Linked DNA regions of Rhodopseudomonas palustris. The protein of the gene in region 2 interacts with the protein of the main gene of each other region in a pairwise test. Links are inferred from orthologs where the notes say so. Each region holds a gene or a part of one and is shown on either strand. Other genes may lie near its edges.

Evidence for each region.
Region 1: the proteins of ribD (region 2) and accC interact in binary tests that used the Escherichia coli proteins (3 or more experiments, as listed by UniProt). The link is inferred for Rhodopseudomonas palustris from one-to-one orthologs.

Annotation. Positions count from the first base shown.
Region 1 is NZ_CP058907.1:2,586,255-2,589,457, forward strand. Bases 122-3,008 are described here. They hold accC (acetyl-CoA carboxylase biotin carboxylase subunit), read right to left. Parts: upstream 2,298-3,008; coding sequence 945-2,297; downstream 122-944. Other genes in these bases: HZF03_RS11840 (sensor histidine kinase), read right to left, coding at 122-757; accB (acetyl-CoA carboxylase biotin carboxyl carrier protein), read right to left, coding at 2,415-2,909; aroQ (type II 3-dehydroquinate dehydratase), read right to left, coding at 2,948-3,008. Also shown: more of HZF03_RS11840, read right to left, coding at 1-121; more of aroQ, read right to left, coding at 3,009-3,203. UniProt on the Escherichia coli protein: This protein is a component of the acetyl coenzyme A carboxylase complex; first, biotin carboxylase catalyzes the carboxylation of the carrier protein and then the transcarboxylase transfers the carboxyl group to form malonyl-CoA.
Region 2 is NZ_CP058907.1:2,977,253-2,980,517, reverse strand. Bases 161-3,109 are described here. They hold ribD (bifunctional diaminohydroxyphosphoribosylaminopyrimidine deaminase/5-amino-6-(5-phosphoribosylamino)uracil reductase RibD), read right to left. Parts: upstream 2,246-3,109; coding sequence 1,076-2,245; downstream 161-1,075. Other genes in these bases: glyA (serine hydroxymethyltransferase), read right to left, coding at 2,827-3,109; nrdR (transcriptional regulator NrdR), read right to left, coding at 2,242-2,724; HZF03_RS13595 (riboflavin synthase), read right to left, coding at 457-1,065; ribH (6,7-dimethyl-8-ribityllumazine synthase), read right to left, coding at 161-326. Outside these bases: more of ribH, read right to left, coding at 1-160; more of glyA, read right to left, coding at 3,110-3,265. UniProt on the Escherichia coli protein: Converts 2,5-diamino-6-(ribosylamino)-4(3h)-pyrimidinone 5'-phosphate into 5-amino-6-(ribosylamino)-2,4(1h,3h)-pyrimidinedione 5'-phosphate.

The DNA.
Region 1 (3,203 bases), 390 kb from region 2 along the record:
TGTAGGCGAAGCGCTGGATCTCCTCGTTGGCCTCGCGCAGGTCGGCGGTCCGCTCCTGCACGGCGGATTCCAGGTTCAGATTGTTCTCGCGCAGCTGATTTTCGGCTTCGTCGCGCGCCCGCGCCGAGCGTCGCACCAGGAAGATCGACAGGCCGGCAAGCACCAGAACCAATCCCGAACCGGTGGTGGTGATGATGGTGGCCAGTGCCTGGCTGCGGTCGGCCTCGGTGGTGCGCTCGGAAAACAGCCGGTTTTCCTCCTGGCGCATTGCCGTCAGCGACGTGGTGAGGGTGTCCATGGCACGGCGGCCGTCGGTGTCGCGCAGCAATTGCCGGGCGTCCTCGATCCGGCCCTGCTGCGCCAGCGCGATCACCTGGCGAAACCGTTCGATGCGTGAGTTGGCGGAGGCGATCGCCTGGTCGATGAACGGGACCTGCGCGGTATTGTCGGCGACGAAATCCCGTAGCTTCTTCAGCCGCGGCACCACATCGGACGCCGCCTCCTCGAACTGGGCGATCAAATCGTCCTGCTGGGTCAGGACGTAGCCGCGTTCGGCGCTTTCGGCGCGGCGGAGCTGCAGCTGGGCCAGCGCGATCTGGTTTTGGACTTCGAGGGTGTGGGCGACCCAGGCGTTGTCCTCGCGCGCCTTCTGCAGCCAGTACACCGACGCCAGGCTGATCGCGACCAGCACGGCGAACGACAGCGACAGCAGTGTGACCTGGGCAAGCGAGCGCTTGCGCGCGGATTCAGGAGTCACCGCGCGCCTCCAGCACGAACGAAATCAGGCAAGCCATCCCCCAGGCGTCGCAAGGCAGAACTCAGAACGCTTTCTAACGTCGGTGAAACGGAAAGGTTCCCGAGGGACGAGGGGATTTTGGAGGAGTGGTCGCGGCGGAAGGAGCGAGCTCGCGTCGAAAGCCAACCCGTTGCAACGCGTTAGGCGGCTAACCTGCAGGATCGCCTGAAGCCAGATACTGCTCCAGCCAATGGATGTGGTAGTCGCCGTCGATGATCGACGGCTCACGCACCAGGGCGCGGAACAGCGGCAGCGTGGTCTCGATGCCGTCCACCACCATCTCGTCGAGCGCGCGGCGCAGCCGCATCAGGCACTCGCCGCGGGTCTTGCCGTGGACGATCAGCTTGCCGACCAGCGAGTCGTAATAGGGCGGGATCGTGTAGCCCTGATACACCGCTGAATCGATCCGGATGCCGAGGCCGCCGGGTGGATGATAGCGCGAGATCTTGCCGGGCGACGGCCGGAAGGTCACCGGGTTCTCGGCGTTGACCCGGCACTCGATGGCATGACCGTTGAGGGTGATCTCGTCCTGCGTCACCGGCAGGTCGCCGCCGGCGGCAATCCGGATCTGCTCCAGCACCAGATCGATGCCGGTGATCATCTCGGTCACCGGATGCTCGACCTGGATGCGGGTGTTCATTTCGATGAAATAGAACTCGCCGTCCTCGTACAGGAACTCGATCGTCCCGACGCCGAGATACTGCATGTCCTGCATCGCCTTGGCGCAGATCCCGCCGATCCGGGCGCGCGCCTCCGGGCTGATCACCGGCGAGGGGCTTTCCTCCCACACCTTCTGATGCCGGCGCTGCAGCGAGCAGTCGCGCTCGCCGAGATGGATCGCACCGCCGCGGCCGTCACCGAGCACCTGGATTTCGATGTGGCGCGGCTTCTGCAGATACTTTTCGAGATACACCGACGCGTCGCCGAACGCGGCCTTGGCCTCGTTGCCGGCGGTGGAGATCGCCAGCGCCAGGTCGTCGGCGGTGTGTGCGACCTTCATGCCGCGGCCGCCGCCGCCCGCTGCGGCTTTGACCAGCACCGGGAAGCCGATTTCCTGGGCGATCGCCATCGCATCGTCGTCTGGGCCGACCCCGCCGTCGGAGCCCGGGACGACCGGAATGCCGAGCCTCTTGGCGGTCTTCTTGGCCTCGATCTTGTCGCCCATCAGCCGGATGTGTTCGGCCTTCGGTCCGATGAAGTGAAGATTGTGGTCGGAGAGGATTTCGGCGAAGCGGGCGTTCTCGGACAGGAAGCCGTAGCCCGGATGCACCGCATCGGCGCCGGTGATCTCGCAGGCGGCGAGCAGCGCCGGCACGTTGAGGTAGCTGTCCTTGGACGGCGGCGGGCCGATGCACACGCTCTCGTCGGCGAGGCGGACGTGCATCGCGTCGGCGTCCGCGGTGGAGTGGACCGCGACCGTGGCGATGCCGAGCTCCTTGCACGCGCGCAGCACGCGCAGGGCGATCTCGCCGCGATTAGCTATCAGGATTTTATCGAACATCGGCTTAACCGCGCTGTGAGGCCAAAGAGGCGAAGGGCGAGTAGCGAAGGTGGAATGGAAAGAGAGGCAGCTAAGCGGCTTGTTTCGGCTCGCTGCTTGCTGCCCGCCACTCGCTTGTTACTCGATCACGACCAGCGGTTCGCCGAACTCGACCGGCTGGCCGTCTTCGACGAGGATCTGGGTGACGACGCCGGCCTTCGGCGAAGGAATCTGGTTCATGGTCTTCATCGCCTCGACGATGAACAGCGTCTCGCCGACCGACACCCGGCTGCCGACATCGATGAACGGCTTGGCGCCCGGCTCCGGCGCCCAGTACACGGTGCCGACCATCGGCGAGGTGACCACGCCCGGATGTTTGGCGAGATCGACCGACGCGGTGTCTTTCGCGGCGGCGCCACCTGCGGCGGGCGCCGGCGCATAGGCAGCCGGCACCGCGGCGGCGATGCTGACGTTACGAGCGACGCGCACGCGCAAACCGGCTCGTTCGATCTCGATCTCGGTCAGGTTGGTCTCATCCAGCAGCACCGCGAGTTCGCGGATCAGGCTGCTGTCGTCGGTCGCCGGGGCGGTGGTCGGCTCGGCGGCGGTTTTCTCTGCAGGCTGGCGGGCCATGGTGTGTCGATCCAGATGTCTTGAGTGAACGGGCGGGCTCAGGCCGTGGCGCTGGCGCCGAGTTTGGCGGCGAGGCCGGTGATGGCCAGGCGATAGCCGTCGATGCCGAAGCCGCAGAGGCTGGCGAAGGCGGCCTTCGCGATGAAGGAGTGGTGACGAAAGTCCTCACGCGCAAATACGTTGGAAACATGGACTTCCACCGTCGGAATCTGCACGCCGACCAGAGCGTCGTGCAGGGCGATCGAGGTGTGGGTATAGCCGCCGGCATTGATCACGAGGCCAGCCACCTTTTCG
Region 2 (3,265 bases):
TCCATCAAGGCGCGCGCGGATTCCATCGACACGATCTCGAAATGGATGGTTTCACCGCGCACCACGCACCCGAGCGCGATCGCCGCGTCATACGGCTTGCCGGCGGCTTCAGCGGAATCGATCGCAATCGCGACCGCGGCCGGGATCTCCAGCGCGCCCGGCACGGTCAGGACGTCGTGAGTGGCGCCGGCGGTCTTCAGCTCGGCGACGGCGCCTTCCAACAGCGCGTCCTGGATGTCGTCATAGAACCGCGCCTCGACGATCAGGACGCGCGCGCCCGAAACGTCGGTCTGGTCTTTCAGGGGTGCGCGCCGCGCGTCTGCCATTCTTAGGTCCCGGTGTTTGCCGTCATTGCCGGGCTCGACCCGGCAATCCATCTTGCTTCGCGAATAGACGGACGCGTTCTTGTTAAGAGGATGGATGCGCGGGTCAAGCCCGCGCATGACGGGAGCGTTGCTATTTCATCTCGCTGAGGCGCGCCGCATAGCGCGCCATCAGGTCGACCTCGATATTGACCTCGCTGCCGACCTGCCAGCCGCCCAAAATGGTCGCCGACAGCGTGTGCGGGATGATCAGCACCGAGAATTTGGTGTCCTCGACGGTGTTCACCGTCAGCGAGGTGCCGTCGAGCGTCACCGAGCCCTTCGGCGCGATGAACCGCGCCAGCTCGCGGCTGGTCTCCAGCGTGAACCGCGCCATGTCGGGCAGTTCCTCGCGCGCCACCACCTTGGCGATGCCGTCGACATGGCCGGTGACGATGTGGCCGCCGAGCTCGTCGCCGATCTTCAGCGCGCGCTCGAGGTTGAGCCGGGTGCCGGCGGTCCAGGCTTTCGCCGTGGTCTTGGCCAGTGTCTCGGCGCCGGCATCGACCTCGTACCAGGTCTTGCCGCCTGCGGTGCCGGAGCCGACCACTGTCATGCAGATGCCGTTCGAGGCAATCGAAGCGCCGTCGGCGATGGTCGTCTGGTCGTAGGCGCAGCGGATCCGCAGCCGGTGCAATTGGCCCTGCGCGACCGGCTTGACGGTCTCGATCTCGCCGATGTCGGTGACGATGCCGGTGAACATGGAGTGCCTTTTAGTTCGGGTCGTAAATGGTGAGCGTATCCGCGCCGACGCGCTCGGTAGTGCGGACGCGCCAGTGCGGTGATTCGGTCATTGCCGTCAGCGGCAGGTCGTGCAGCGCGTCGATGCCATCGGCACCGATCGCGTTGTCGCTGCGCCACAGCCAGATCTCGTCAGCAAGTTCGCCGGCGACCAGCGAGGCAGCAACACGGGCGCCGCCTTCGACCAACAGGCGTGTCACACCCTTGTCGGCCAGCGCGTGCAGCACCGCCGGCAGATCGAGACCCGGCGTGTCCGCGCAGTCGGCGACATGAATTACTTCGGCGCCGGCCGCACCGAGCCGAGCAGCCGTGGCGGCTTCGGCGATCTCGGAGGCCATCAGCCACAGCGGCGAGGTGCGCGCCGAATGCAGCAGTTTGCTGGCGGCGGGAATGCGCAAACTCCGATCGAGCACCACCCGGATCGGCGACTGAGCCGCCATCCCGGGGAGCCGGCAGGTCAGCTCCGGATCATCGGACAGCACGGTGCCGATCCCGACCAGCACCGCATCGGAGCGGGCGCGCAGCAGGTGGGTGCGGGCGTTGGCGGCCTCGCCGGTGATCGCGACCGGCTTGCGGCCGGCGACGGCGATCTTACCGTCAGCGGACACCGCAAGCTTCAGCGTCACCTGCGGGCGGCGGTCGCGGATGCGGCGGATGTGGCCGGCATGGTCGCGCGCGGCCTCCTCGGCGCAGACGCCGATCTCGACCGCGATGCCGGCGGCGCGCAGCCGCGCGTGGCCCTGGCCTGCGACCAGCGGATTGGGGTCTTCGACCGCCGACACCACCCGCGCGATTCCAGCGGCAATCACCGCATCAGCGCAAGGCGGCGTGCGGCCGTGATGCGAGCACGGCTCCAGCGTGACGTATAGCGTGGCGCCGCGGGCGGCATCGCCGGCACGGCGCAGCGCTTCGACCTCGGCATGCGGCCGGCCGCCATCCTGGGTCCAGCCGCGGCCGACGATCACGCCGTCCTTGACCAGCACCGCGCCGACCGCGGGATTGGGCGCGGTGCGCCCCTGCCCGCGCCGGCCGAGCGCCAGCGCCAATTGCATGTAGCGGCGATCGGCGGAATCGCCGGCTTTGGCCGCCTTTTCGGCGGCGAGCTTCTGGCCGATCTGCTCCTCCAGGATGCGGAAGATCATTTGCGGACCAGCGCCGCCCTCGCCTCGTCTTCGTGGGAGAGTTCGCCGAGCACGGCCTCGAAATCCTTGGCCTCGCGGAAGTTACGATACACCGAGGCGAAGCGGACATAGGCGACGTCGTCGAGTTTGCGCAGATGATCCATCACGCTCTCGCCGATCGTCTCCGACGAGATCTCGGCCTCGCCGCCGCTTTCCAGCTCGCGCACGATCGCCGACACCATTTGCTCGACCCGCTCCGGATCGACCGGGCGTTTGCGCAAACTGATCTGCACCGAGCGCATCAGCTTGTCGCGATCGAACGGCACCCGGCGGCCGTTGCGCTTGATCACGATCAGCTCGCGGAGCTGCACCCGCTCGAAGGTGGTGAAGCGGAAATTGCAGGCGATGCACACCCGCCGACGCCGGATCACCGAGGAATCCTCGGTCGGCCGGCTATCCTTCACCTGGGTATCGAGGCTGTTGCAGTTCGGGCAGCGCATCGCTCGTTCCCTACGTCATTGCCGGGCTTGACCCGGCAATCCATCATCTTGCGAAGAAGATGGATGCCCGGGTCAAGCCCGGGCATGACGGGCCGTTGATCGTTACTGATAAATCGGGAAGCGGTCGGTCAATTCCTTCACCCGCTGCTTCACCGAAGCTTCCACCAGCGGCGCCGCGCCGTCGGACGATTGTGCAATCGCGTTCAGCACTTCGGCGATCAAGTGACCAACCTGCTGGAACTCGGCAACGCCGAAACCGCGGGTCGTCGCCGCCGGGGTGCCGAGGCGCAGGCCCGAAGTCACGAACGGCTTCTCCGGGTCGAACGGGATACCGTTCTTGTTGCAGGTGATGCCGGCGCGGACCAGCGCCTTCTCCGAGACGTTACCCTTCAGCCCCTTCGGCCGCAGGTCGACCAGCATCAGATGGTTGTCGGTGCCGCCCGAAACCAGATCGAAGCCGGCCGAGCGCAGCGTTTCCGCAAGCGCCTTGGCGTTTTCGACGACGTTCTTCGTGTAAACCTTGAAGTCGGGCTGCAGCGCT